One region of the Thioalkalivibrio sp. ALE30 genome, then DNA from elsewhere that is predicted to be linked to it. Evidence: predicted binding sites of a transcription regulator. Region 1 holds the regulator's gene; each other region holds the start of a gene.
What was found. Region 1 encodes FliA, which starts transcription of late flagellar genes. Its sites were predicted from a motif close to GCTAAAGTTNNNNNNNNNNCNGCCGATA; they were not measured.
Positions count from the first base shown of each region.

Region 2: D107_RS0107570 (methyl-accepting chemotaxis protein) is a predicted target of FliA. The motif match lies at 1,711-1,738, and genes of this name have one in related genera.
Region 3: D107_RS0107280 (methyl-accepting chemotaxis protein) is a predicted target of FliA. The motif match lies at 1,793-1,820, and genes of this name have one in related genera.
Region 4: D107_RS0101505 (flagellin) is a predicted target of FliA. The motif match lies at 1,413-1,440, and genes of this name have one in related genera.

Region 1 is NZ_KB898168.1:468,239-471,492, forward strand. It holds gene D107_RS0102110 (chemotaxis protein CheA) at 1-145, opposite strand, end outside; gene D107_RS0102115 (protein phosphatase CheZ) at 191-967, opposite strand; gene cheY (chemotaxis response regulator CheY) at 1,063-1,443, opposite strand; gene D107_RS0102125 (RNA polymerase sigma factor FliA) at 1,485-2,252, opposite strand; gene D107_RS0102130 (MinD/ParA family protein) at 2,249-3,073, opposite strand; partial or broken gene flhF (flagellar biosynthesis protein FlhF) at 3,242-3,254, opposite strand, start outside.
Region 2 is NZ_KB898171.1:225,960-229,213, forward strand. It holds gene D107_RS0107565 (DASS family sodium-coupled anion symporter) at 126-1,628, shown strand; gene D107_RS0107570 (methyl-accepting chemotaxis protein) at 1,808-3,254, shown strand, end outside.
Region 3 is NZ_KB898171.1:170,827-174,080, forward strand. It holds gene D107_RS0107280 (methyl-accepting chemotaxis protein) at 1-1,713, opposite strand, end outside; gene moaB (molybdenum cofactor biosynthesis protein B) at 2,153-2,689, opposite strand; gene rluB (23S rRNA pseudouridine(2605) synthase RluB) at 2,749-3,254, shown strand, end outside.
Region 4 is NZ_KB898168.1:334,765-338,018, forward strand. It holds gene D107_RS0101495 (hypothetical protein) at 1-151, opposite strand, end outside; gene D107_RS0101500 (YIP1 family protein) at 266-892, shown strand; gene D107_RS0101505 (flagellin) at 1,519-2,883, shown strand; gene D107_RS14225 (flagellar protein FlaG) at 2,958-3,254, shown strand, end outside.

The sequences.
Region 1 (3,254 bases):
GGAAGCTACGAAAGACCGCATTCAGCAGATCCCGGTCATCCGGATTCTGTTCCAGGTCGATGAGTTGCTCGTTGAGCCCCTCCAGCAGTTCCCCGGCCTCGATCAGGAAGTCCTGAAGGATTTCGTCATTGGGGTCGATGGCCATTCAGTCTCTCCGGTCGCGTGGCGCCATTCGCATGAGGGGAACTGCCTAGAAGCCCAGGCTCGATAGCAGATCGTCCACCTCGTCCTGTCCTTGAACGACATCCGCGGCGGAATCTTGAGTCTTGGGCACGCTGGGACCGTGACCCTTGCGGTCCGCCTCGCGATCCTCCTCGCGTTGTTCAAGCGACGCCTCGGCCGCCTCGACCTGCTCCATGCGCCCACTGGAGAGCCGGATCAGGGACACCAGGTTCTCTTCCAGGTCGGTCACCAGCTGGATCACGCGGCGAATCACCTGGCCGGTAATATCCTGATAGCTCTGTGCCATCAGCACCTCGGAGAGCAGCCGGCGCAGCTCCTCGGTGTCTTCCCCCGCCTGCGCGAAGAACGTGTCGAGCTCGCGGGCAAAGTCCCGGAACTCCTCCACCGAGAGCTGGCGGTTGCGAAAGCGCGTCCACTTCGCCGTCAGGTCGGCCGCCTGCTGACTGAACGACTCCGCGATCGGCAGGCTCGACTCGATGGCATTCATGGTGTCGTGGGCCGCCTGTTCGGTCATCGTGACCACGTAATTCAGGCGTTCCTTTGCGTCCGGGATCTCCGCCTGGGTCAGTTCGACCAGACGCGAATCGCCGCGGAAGCTTTGCAGGGCCTCGTGAAGATCACGGGTCAGCTTGCCCAGCTCGTCGAAGAGTTCGCGGTCATAGGGGCGCGCCAGATCCTGCACCAGCGCCCGGGCGCCCGTGTCGTCGCCCGCCTCCAGCGTCTTGACCAACTGCCGCGCAAGCTCCAGCTGATCGTCGCGTGGTGGGTGTTCCTGTTCAGTCATGAGAAGCCTCTTGCGGGTACGGCGCGGAAGGTTTCGGACGACGCCCGCGGCGGTCGGTGCCACGGGCGTCGGGCATATCGGTCACAGGCCCATGATTATCCCTGTGCTTCAATGCGTTCGAAGATCTTGTCGATCTTTTCCTTCAGCGTCTCGGCGGTGAACGGCTTGACCACGTAGCCGTTCACGCCCGCCTCGGCCGCCTCGACGATCTGGTCGCGCTTGGCCTCCGCCGTCACCATCAGCACCGGCATGGACTTGAGGTTCGGGTCGGCGCGCACGGCCTTCAGCAAGTCGATCCCCGGCATGTTGGGCATGTTCCAGTCGGTGATCAGAAAGTCGAAATCCCCGTTCTGCAGCATAGGCAGCGCGGTGCTGCCGTCGTCGGCTTCCTGGGTATTGTTGAAGCCAAGATCACGCAACAGGTTCTTGATAATGCGCCGCATCGTGGAAAAGTCGTCCACGATGAGAATCTTCATTCCCTTGTCCACACGTCACTCCGGGATTCGTAGGGTGGGTTTTAGAATAACTGCAAAGCCGTACCGTCTTCGAGCCACGAACCCAGGCGGGCGCGCAGTCGAATGGTGGCCTGACTTCGGATCTGGCTGACGCGCGACTCGGTCACGCCCAGCACGGCGCCGATCTCGCGCAGGTTGAGCTCTTCGATGTAGTAGAGCGACAGCACCAGCCGCTCGCGTTCGGGGAGGTCGCCGAGGGCTTCGGCCAGTTCCTGACGGAACTCACCGGCCTCGAGGGTGCGGGCCGGCGACACCTCCTGCCCTTCGATCACGCGATCGGCCCCGTCGTCACCCCCGCCGAGGTCGTCCAGGGCGAACAGGTGGGCTCCGGCGTGATCCTGCAGCATCTCGTAGTACTGGTCGATCGGCACGTCCAGCTCGGCGGCGACCTCGCTGCCACGCGCCGCCCGCCCCTCGCGCGCCTCGACGGTCTGGATCGCCGCGGCAATACGCCGACTGTTGCGGTGCACCGAACGCGGTGTCCAGTCACTGCGGCGCAGCTCGTCGATCATCGCGCCACGGATGCGGATCCCGGCGTAGGTGGCAAAGGTCGCGCCCTGGCCGCCCTCGAACTGGCGCGCCGCCTCGAGCAGCCCGATCATGCCCGCCTGAATCAGGTCATCCACCTGCACCGAGGCGGGGAGCCGCGCCATCAGGTGATGGGCGATGCGGTGGACCAGCTCGACGTGATCGGCAATCAGCTCCTCGTGCCCGCCGCTGGCCGCGGAGGCCGCCTGATAGCCGGAAAGTCGATTACGCGTCGTCATCATGCGCTCTGCAGCATCCGTTCCACGAAAAACCCGACGCCACCGTGGTCACCGCCGCCCACCGGCCAGCGGTCTACGGTCCGTGCCAGTTCGGCAAAGGCCTTCCCCGCCGGGCTCCCGGGGTACTGCTGTACCACTGGCGCGCGTTTCTGCACCGCCTTGCGCAGGTGATCATCCATCGGAATATAGCCGGCCAGGTCGAGCACCACCTCCGGCAGGTAGTTGCCGCAGACGGTATTGAGTTTCTGCATCAGTCGCTCGGCGCCTTCGCGGCCGTCGACCATGTTCGTCACCATGCGGAAGCGACGCAGGCCATGATCGCGGTGCAGGACCTTGATCAGGGCATAAGCGTCGGTAATCGAGGCGGGCTCGTCGCAGACCACCACCAGGGTCTCCTGGACCGCGCGGCAGAACGACGTCACGGATTCCTGCAGGCCGGCCGCGGTGTCCACGATCAGCACATCCAGGGGTTTGCGATAGGCGCTGAAGGCATGGATCAGACCGGCATGCTCGGCCGGCGTCAGGTTGGCCATCGCCGCGATCCCCGAAGCCGAAGGCACCACCTTTACCCCGTCCGGCCCCTGGACGAGCACATCCTCCAGGCTGTCCACATCACCGGTCACCAGGTCGTGCAGCGTGCGCTCGGGACGCATCCCCAGCAGCAGGTCCACGTTGGCCAGGCCCAGATCGGCGTCGAACAGCATGACCTCGCGCCCGAGCCGGGCCAGGCCCACCGACAGGTTCACCGATACGTTGGTCTTGCCCACCCCGCCCTTGCCCGAGGCAACCGCGATGACCTTCAACGGCTTGTTAGTGCGTGGCATAGCGCCCCTTCCCGACCGGTTGAATCAGTTCCAGCGTGGCGGGCTCCGCCGCCCGTGCCGGACGTGCCTGGGCGCGCGCGCGTCGCGGCGGTTCCATCTCCGCCAGGCGCTCGGCCGCCCAGGTCTCGCGGGCATTGGCCGCTGCCCCGGGTTCATCGGCGGCATCCTCCAGGGCCAGTCG
Region 2 (3,254 bases), on a different contig from region 1:
CGAAACGGGGACGCCGCATAACGGGACAACGATAGTCACGTTGCCCGGACGATGCAATTTCCGATGGTACGGGTTGGTTTTGGCCCGGGCCGTATACCCTGATGTTTGACCGACGAAAGAGGCCCATGGCAGCGACCGAGGACACGGCAGGGCAACGCGACACCCAACCGGAAAAGACCCCTCCGGTGAACTGGCGCGGGCGCATCGGTCTGTTGCTGGGGCCGGCGATCTTCGTCATCTTCCTGCTGGTGCCGGCCCCGGCGGGGTTCGATCCGGCGGCCTGGCGGGTTCTGGGCCTGACGCTGTTCATGGCGACCTGGTGGATCAGCGAGGCCCTGCCGCTGCCGGTGACGGCGCTCCTGCCGATCGCGGTCCTGCCGGTGCTCGACATCGTGCCCATGGACGAGGCCACCGCGCCGTACGCGAATCCGATCATTTTCCTGTTCATGGGCGGCTTCGCCATTGCCCTGGCCGTGCAGCGCTGGGATCTCCACCGGCGCATGGCGCTGGCGATCGTGGCGCGCGCCGGCAATCGCCTGCATGTGCTCGTGGGGGCCTTCATGCTGGCCACGGCGGGGTTGTCCATGTGGGTCAGCAATACCGCGACGGCGGCCCTGATGCTGCCGATCGCGCTCTCGGTGCTTGGACTGATCGAGCGCGGCGCGTCTCCACAGGGGCCGGACATGGAATCGCGACGCCCGGCCCTGGCGCTCCTGCTGGGCATCGCGTTCGCCGCGAACATCGGGGGCATGGCGACCATCATCGGTTCGCCGCCGAATGCCCTGACGGCCGCGTACCTCGGGGATCGCCACGGGATGGAGATCGGGTTCCTGGAATGGATGACCCTGGGGCTGCCGCTGGCGGCGGTGCTGCTGGCCCTTGCGTGGTGGTCGCTGACTCGCTGGGTGTTTCCGGTGCACCGGGTGGAGCTGAACGGTCTGCGCGCGCTGCTGGACGAACAGCGCGCGACCGTGGGCCCCTGGTCGGTCGCGGAAAAGCGGGTGGCCGGGGTGTTTCTGCTGGTTGCGCTGGCCTGGCTGACACGGCCGCTGCTCGAGGGCTGGCTACCGATCTCGCTGACCGATGCCGGCATCGCGATCCTCGGGGCCGGGTTGCTGTTCCTGGTCCCGTCGGGGTCGCGCGAACAGCGCCGGCTGCTGAGCTGGGACAATACGCGCGAGCTCCCCTGGGGCGTGCTGTTGCTGGTAGGCGGGGGCTTGAGCCTGGGTGCGGCGATCGAGTCCAGCGGGCTGGCGGAGCTGGCGGCGGATGCCCTGGTGATCGCCCAGGCCTGGCCGCTGATCCTGATCATGGCCGGGGTGGCGCTCCTGACCATGACCCTGAGTCATGTGACGAGCAATACCGCCACGGCGGCCACGCTGTTGCCGCTGGTGACCGCGTTCGCGCTGAGCATGGAGGTGCCCGTACTGCTGTTGGCCCTGCCGGTGGCGTTTGCGGCATCGGTGGCCTTCATGCTGCCGGTGGCGACGCCACCCAACGCCATCGTGTTCGCCAGCAACCGGCTGCGGGTGCTGGACATGGTGCGTGGCGGGGCATTGCTCTCGGTGCTGGCGCTGGTGCTGATCAGCCTGGTGGTCTACGCGTTTGCCGAGATTCTGTTGTTGTAGCCCGTCTGAGCGCGGAGCTCGGAAGCGGCCCACCGAAGCAATCTTGTCCCCTGAGAACCTGTGGGGAAGAAAGTACCTTCGTATTCAAGTTTTAGGATTCGCCGCCGCTAGGTAGGACGACTGACCTGAATCTTGATTCTGAAGCCGGCCGTGACCGGTGCAGGAAAGGACGCGCAGACATGTTTGACAATATCCGGATTGGCGTGCGGCTCATGGTGGGCATCATCGGCGTGGTCGTGCTCGCCGTGGTGCTGACGCTGGTGGTGGTGATGAACGCCCTGGGCACGATGGCGGACCGCGCCGAGCAGCGCGAGCTGAACGACCTGGCCGGACAGTTGCTGGATCGGCTGGACCAGGAGGCGGCGCGAGCCACGGCGATGGCCGAGACGGTCGCCCGCATCCCGGATATCCAGGAGGCATTGGCCACGGGCGATCGCGAACGGCTGGCTGCGATGACCGTGCCGACCTTCGAGTCGCTGAGCACGGACTACGGGGTGCGCCAGTACCAGTTCCATACGCCGCCGGCGACGTCCTTCCTGCGCGTGCATCGTCCGGACCGCTTCGATGACGACCTGTCCGGCTTCCGCCAGACCGTGGTCGATACCAACAATAACCAGGCGCCGATCTCCGGTCTGGAAGAGGGTGTGGCGGGCCTCGGGATTCGAGGTGTCGTGCCGATCGCCCATAACGGTGAGCACGTGGGCTCGGTGGAGTTTGGCCTGTCCTTCGGTGATCCCTTCTTCGAGCAGTTTACCGAGGAGCTGGGGGCGCCGGTCGCGCTGTACCTGCGGGACGACGGACGTTTCAGCCGCTTTGGCGGCACCATCGATGGCGAGGCCACCTTCAGCGCCGCCGAGATGCGCGAGGTGCTCGGTGGCGAGCGACACGTGCGCAACGTGACCTACCAGGGCAAGCCGATGGCGGTGATCGCGCGGCCGGTGATGGACTTCTCCGGGGACGCGGTGGGCGTCCTCGAGCTGATGGTCGATCGCAGTGCCTATGTCGACATGGCGCGCAATGCCACAGGTACCGTGGTGATGGTCGGCGTGATTGCTGTGGTCCTGGGCGCGCTGCTGGCCTGGTTCCTGACGCGCAGCATCGTGCGGCCGTTGTGCCAGACCGTGGACCGGCTGAACGACATCGCTAGTGGCGAAGGGGACCTGACGCGTCAGCTGAAGGTATCCGGCAAGAACGAGCTGGGGGATCTCTCCATCGCTTTCAATAACTTCGTGGAGAAGATCCGGGTGCTGATCCAGCAGGTGGCGGCCGGTTCCGACCAGGTAGCGGCCGCGGCCAACGAGCTGTCCGCGACCAGCGAGGAGACCAACGAGCAGGTCCGCCGCCAGAAGGCGGAGACCGACCAGGTCGCCACCGCGATGAACGAGATGACGGCCACCGTGCAGGAAGTGGCCCGGAATGCGGCGGACGCCGCCGCCGCCGCGCAGACCACCGATCAGGATGCGAACGCCGGCCAGCAGGTGGTGCAGAAGACGGTCACCGCGATCAATGGCCTGTCCACTCAGGTGGACAGCGCCGCCGAGGTGGTCAGTCGTCTTTCGCAGGACGCCGAGGAGATCAACAAGGTCCTCGAGGTGATCGGCGACATTGCCGATCAGACCAACCTGC
Region 3 (3,254 bases), on a different contig from region 1:
TTCGAGCGACGTGCCCGCCTGGTTGACCTGATCCACGCCATCCTGGGCCTGGGTCTGGCTGGCGGCCATCGCCGTTACGGCCTGATCCGCACGCTTCTGCACCGCCTCGATCATCTGCTGAATCTCGGTGATTGACTCCTGCGTGCGGACGGCGAGGTTGCGAACCTCCTCGGCGACCACCGCGAACCCACGACCGTCTTCCCCTGCGCGCGCTGCCTCGATTGCGGCGTTCAGAGCCAGCAGGTTGGTCTGGTCGGCGACGTTGTTGATGACCTGCAGGATGTCGCCGATATTGTCGCTGTCACCCTTGAGCGCCGTGATGACCTCGGCGGTGCTCTGGATCTCGTTCGAGAGCTTGTTGATCGAGGTGACCGATGCGCTGACCACGTTGCGGCCACTCTGGGCCTGTTCCGTGGTTTCTCGCACGACATCTGCCGTGCTCTGGCTGTTGCGGGCGACCTCCTCGACGGTCGCGGTCATCTCGTTGATCGCTGCGGCCGCGTCACTGAGCTGGGCGTTCTGGCGATTTACACCCTTGTCGGTCTCTTCGTTGATGTGTGAAAGCTCGGTAGCGGCCGAGGCGACTTCCTCGGCATGGCCGCGAACGCTGCCGATCAGTTCGCGCAGGCGGGACTGCATGGTGGCGATGGCCGCGAGCAACGACGAGTCATCGTCCTTGCGCAGCTGGATCGGGACGGTCATGTCGCCCTCCGACACCTGGCGGACGACGTCCGATGCGTAGGCAGGATCGCCCCCTAGTGTGCGCAGGACGTTGCGGATTACCCCGAGGCTGATCAGCGAGGCCGCGATCAGGATGGCGATGGTGAGGCCGACGACCCACCAAAGCGCGCGTTGCAGCTCGGCCAGTGCGACCCCTTCGTCGAGCTCCATCAGCAGGCCCCAGCCAAGCAGGGGGATGTCGGTAAAGCTACCGATCACCGCAGTCCCGATTGCGTTTTGGTAGCGTCCGACCCCACTGTCACCCGCGGCGATCGCCTGTGCAGCCCGGGTGTCGATTGGCTGGTCCGTATCGGGGGCCGATTCAACCGGTGTCACGGGATGCCGGTCGCGGTCTACGAGGTAGATCTCGGATCCTTCGCCGAGATCGATCGCGTTGACCCGATCAAAGATCGTGTCGAGTTGCACCGCCCCGCGCATCACGGCGATTGGTTCGCCATCCGGTCCTTCGATCGGAATTGCGACGGTGCTGACCCGATTGCCCGTCGCGCGGGAAACCACCGGCCGCGAGAAGGTGTCCTCCCCACTGATCGCGCTCTGGAACCATGCCCGGTCGGGCACATTGAAATCGTTCGCCTCCTCGCGGCTGAGGACGCGCGCCTGTCCGTCGAAGGCCACTCCGACCTCGCCCATGCCGTCGGCATTCACGACAAAGATCGTGTCGTATTCACCGCGCAGCGACGCGATCTGCTCGATCAGGTGCTCGAGTTCATCGAGGTCCATGCCGCGAGCTGCATCGAGGCCTGCGAGGTAGCGCATTTCATCCTGCCGCCCCAGGAGCCATTCGTTGAAGGACTGGGCGTTGGATTCGCCCATTGCGTGAAGCCGGTCGATGGTCGCGTCGGTGTAGGAGGCGCGGTACTGCAAGAAGATGAGGGTGGCAACGATGAGGATCGCGCCCACGATGAGAGACAGGATCATCAGCGTCAGGCGGGTACCGAAGCCGACACTGGAGAGGGGGTTCAGGGATGTCATCGCGTTGTCCTTCCATTTCGTTGTTCTAGTCGGAGGGCGACAAGCAGATCCGTGTGAGCGCCGCACCCGATACAGGGGGTAGCGGCACGCCCAAAGGCTTTTTTAGAGCATTTTGGGCATTTTTCTTGTGGGAACGGTGTATCGCGTTTCGGTAAGGACGGATTTCCCGGTAATCGTTATCCGGGATCCTGGCGGCAGGGGTTGCCCCGACGGGGGAGATCCCGGCTTTTCGCTACGCTCCGGCCGGGATGACGATGCAGGGGTAAAGGGCGGCGCTGGTGATATTCCAGGAAAGGCGCGGATTACAGCGACCTGCGGCTGGCTATGCCGCCTCCGGAGGATCTCCGTGACTGGCCGACTCTCGTTGCTAATCAGGTCCGCTTTCGAGCTTGGCCTTGTTCGTGCCTTCGTGCTCTTCGTGGTGAAATCCGTATTTCCCTCAGGACTCCGTCAGGCGCGGCATCAGCATGGTGAGGTTGCAGGGCATGGTGCGGTCGTCGAGCTGGGCCTGGATGATGCGGTCCCAGGCGGTGCGGCAGGCGCCGGTGGAGCCGGGCAGTACGAAGAGGTAGGTGCCGTTCGCGACCCCTGAAAGGGCGCGGGACTGCAGGCTGGATGTGCCGATCTCTTCATAAGAGAGCATGCGGAACAGCTCGCCGAAGCCCTCGATGGTCTTGTCCAGCAGTACCGAGGCGGCCTCGGGTGTGCCGTCACGGCCGGTGATGCCAGTGCCGCCGGTGGTGAGCACCGCATCGATCTCGGGGTCGGCGATCCAGCGCGAGAGTTCCGCGCGGATGGCGTAGATGTCGTCCTTCACGATCCCGCGATCGGCCAGGCGGTGGCCGGCGCCTTCGAGGCGTTCCACGAGGGCATCGCCGGAGCGGTCCTCCGCCAGTTCGCGGCTGTCGGAGACGGTGAGCACGGCGATGTTCAGCGGCGTCCGGACGGGGGTGGTCTCCGGCGTGGAATCGGTCATGGCAACGTCCTGTTGGTGTATCGTGGCGCCCATCTTAATGAGTTGCTGGAGTTCCGGGAATGTCGGAGCGGGTACAGAAGGTCCTGGCGGCGCGCGGGCTGGGTTCGCGGCGCGAGATCGAGGGCTGGATCGAGCGTGGCGAGGTGCAGGTGAACAACCGGACCGCGCAGCTGGGGGATCAGGTCGACGAGCACGACGTGATCCGTGTGCGCGGCCGTATCGTGCGGCGCCCGGAGCATCCACATCGGTGGATCGTGTATCACAAGCCGGTGGGCGAGATCTGCAGCCGCTCCGATCCCGAGGGTCGGCGACCGGTGTTTGCCAGCCTGCCGCGTCTGAAGGGGCAGCGCTGGGTGGCGGTAGGCCGGCTGGACCTGAATACTTCGGGCCTGCTGCTGTTTACCACCGACGGTGAGCTGGCCAACCGGCTGATGCACCCGAGCATGGCGCTGGAACGCGAGTATGCCGTGCGGGTACTCGGCGAGGTGCCGCCGGCCACGCTGGACATGCTGCGCGAGGGTGTGGAGCTCGAGGACGGCCCGGCGCGTTTCGACAGCCTGGAGGA
Region 4 (3,254 bases), 130 kb from region 1:
GACCCTGCCCGCGCAAGGCACGAGCCCGGAAACGGGTTTCCGCGTCGTGCTCGGCAATCATCAGCGTGGCCATCCCGTCCACAAGGCGATTCACGCTGGTCCCGCGTTCGCGCGCCAGAACCTTCAGACGTTCGTACTTTTCGTCAGGCAAACGGATCGTCAAGCGAGCCAATGATGCGTCTCCCGGTCCAGAACCAGATGGTGCATGTCGGAAGTTAGCAAAACCTGTCATCGAACGGTCACGTAATTGCCACATACTCTGGTGATGACCGTTCCCGTGAGACTGAATCCGGCCCGCATGACGCTGCGCGCGCTCGTGAACCCGCTGGCGGTTGTGCGTGATGCGCGGGCGATCGAGCTGGCACCGCCCTGGTGGCAGACGTTCCTGGGCCTGGCGTTGCCGGTGCTGCTGGTCAGCGTGATCGCCAGTCAGTGGCTGTACCAGATCATGCCGACCGGGCTGCCACCCGAGGCAATGCCCGGGGCGTGGGGCTTTGGCGTCTACAGCGCGCTGGCGATGAGCATCGGGGTCCTGGGGATGGCCTGGTCCGCGCACTACCTGACCGAACTGTTCCAGGGCTACTCGCACCCGGACCGGGCCATGCTGGCCGTAACGGTCGGGTTGCTGCCCGGCTGGGTGGGCAAGGTCGTCGCCGCATTCCCCTGGCCCTGGGGCAACGGCATCGGCCTGCTGCTGATCATGTACTCGCTGTGGCTGCTCTACTGGTCCCTGCGCGAGATCGTCGGCCTGCGCCGCGGCAACCGCATCGGCCTGTTCGTGGCCACCATCTTCAGCGGCGCCTTCATCACCCTGATCTTCGGCTGGCTCCTGATGGACCTGATCCCCGGCGCCACGCCTGAGCACCGCATCGGTACCACCTGGCTGATCTGAGCCCCCGTTGTCGGGGTAACACTTGTAGGAGCCCAGCCCTCTGGGCGATTTCCCTTCATCAATGCCAGATGCCCGGCCCGATCGCCCAGGGGGCTGGGCTCCTACAGTAGCGGGACCGGCGGTGGGCTATCGCGTTGCGTGGGTGGTGTGGAGCCAAGGTTGAATTCCGGGGCCTGTGTACAAAGCCTCTGAAACGCCGAGCGGTGGCCAGGCCCGATCGGCGAGAGGGCTCGCTTCCTACGCCACAGCATTATCATTCCGGAAACCGCGCAGCGGTTGTCCGGAATCTCCACGGTACGGGCTAGCCGTACGTTGGGGCTGGTCCGGCGTGGGGAGATCCCGGCTCTCCGCTGCGCTCCGGCCGGGATGACGATGAAGGGTGCGCTCCGGTGGGGGTGACGGCGGCGCATGGGGTGCCGATGATGGCGTGGCTGTGGCGCGTGGTGTGGCGGGTTGGAGGGCGCATGCGCCGCGGGCGGCAAGGATTTGCCGCCCGCGGCGAAAAAAATTTCAAAGATGGGCTAAAGGTTCTGTGGGAAAGGTCGTTAAGGCATCTGAGAGCGGGGATCGGCCCGTTCACCAGAACCGCCCGAGGCGGTGACGAACGACTCTACAGGAGAGCGATCATGTCCCAAGTAATTAACACCAACGTTCTTTCCCTGAACGCGCAGCGCAACCTGAACAATTCCCAGGGCGCGTTGGCTCAGAGCCTGGAGCGTCTGTCCTCGGGCCTGCGTATCAACAGCGCCAAGGATGACGCAGCCGGTCTGGCGATTGCCGAGCGCTTTACTACCCAGATCCGCGGCCTGAATCAGGCCGTGCGTAACGCCAACGACGGCATCTCCTTCTCGCAGACCGCGGAAGGCGCGCTGGGCACCATCGGCGACGCGCTGCAGCGTATCCGGGAGCTGGCCGTGCAGTCCTCCAACGACACCAACTCGGCCCAAGATCGTCAGGCGCTGAACAACGAAGTGCAGCAGCTGATCGCCGAAGTTGGTCGCGTGGCGGATGCTACGGAATTTAACGGCCAGAAGATCCTGGACGGTACGCTGTCGGATTTGACTTTCCAGGTGGGCGCCAACCAGGGACAAACGATCTCGGTTGATGGCGTTGATGCCCGCACCTCGCAATTGGGGGCTGCGACGGATGTCGGGAGTGCGATTGCTGCTTCGGATCTGGAAACACTGGCTGACCTCAGTATCAATGGCGCTGAAGTCGACCTCAGTAACATCGACGAAAACAGCACGACCCAGGATATCGTCAACGCCATCAATGCGGTGTCGGCCGATAGCGAAGTGTTTGCTTCCGTTGCCTCGCAAACAGTTGCAGATGACTTCACGTTCAATAATGAGCTTGCGGGTGGCCAGACTGCGACTCTGACGATTAACAACGTCAATATAACGCTGGACGACAGTGATGACCTTGCGTCTACCATTGCCAAAATCAACGATGTGTCGGCACAGACAGGAGTTACAGCTGCTGACGATGGCGGCCTAGTGCTTACGAGTTCTTCGTCTTCCATCGAGATTTCCGAGGCTGGTGACGCAGACGTCCTGGGTGGAATTGATGAGACCTTTCTGGCTGGCATTGAGCTGTCCACTGAGGTTGATGGTGCGATCAACGTGCAGGGTGGTGCAGACGGCGACTTGGGTCTGGATGATATCGATCCGGAAAACAGCGTCCTGGGCGAGGTGAACGTCCTGACGTTCGACAATGCTCAGAGTGCGCTTCAAACTCTCGACTTTGCCCTGCAGCAGGTGAACGGTCTCCGAGCCGAGCTGGGTGCGGTTCAGATCCGCTTCGAGAACACCATCAACAACCTGGAAATTTCCTCGGAGAACCTGTCCGCCGCCCGTTCGCGGATCCAGGATGCGGACTTCGCGGCCGAGACGGCCGAGTTGACCCGAGCCCAGGTTCTGCAGCAGGCGGGTACCTCGGTGCTCTCGCAGGCTAACGCGGTTCCGCAGAACGTGCTGGCCCTGCTGCAGTAAGCTCGATCACTCGGGCTTCTGGTTGAGGGAGGATGGCGAGGGCGCCATCCTCCCCTTCTGAAGAGGACAGCGATATGAGTGATGGAATCGGCAATATCACATCACCGCTGGTGGCAGTGAACCCGCGCGGGGGCGAGGGAGCCAAGGTCCCGGGTCCCGGTGCGGGTCTTGTTCGTGGCGAGGTGCGACCGGAGGCCGTGGCTCGAGCGGACAATCGTTCGGAATCAACGGCTCCCGGTTCCGCCGGACCGGCGATTGAGGCCATGGACATGGCTGAGGTCAATCAGGTGGTCGAGTCGATCAATTCCTACCTGCAATCCACCAAGCGGGCGCTGGAGTTCAGTGTGGACGAAAGCAGTGGCCGAACGGTG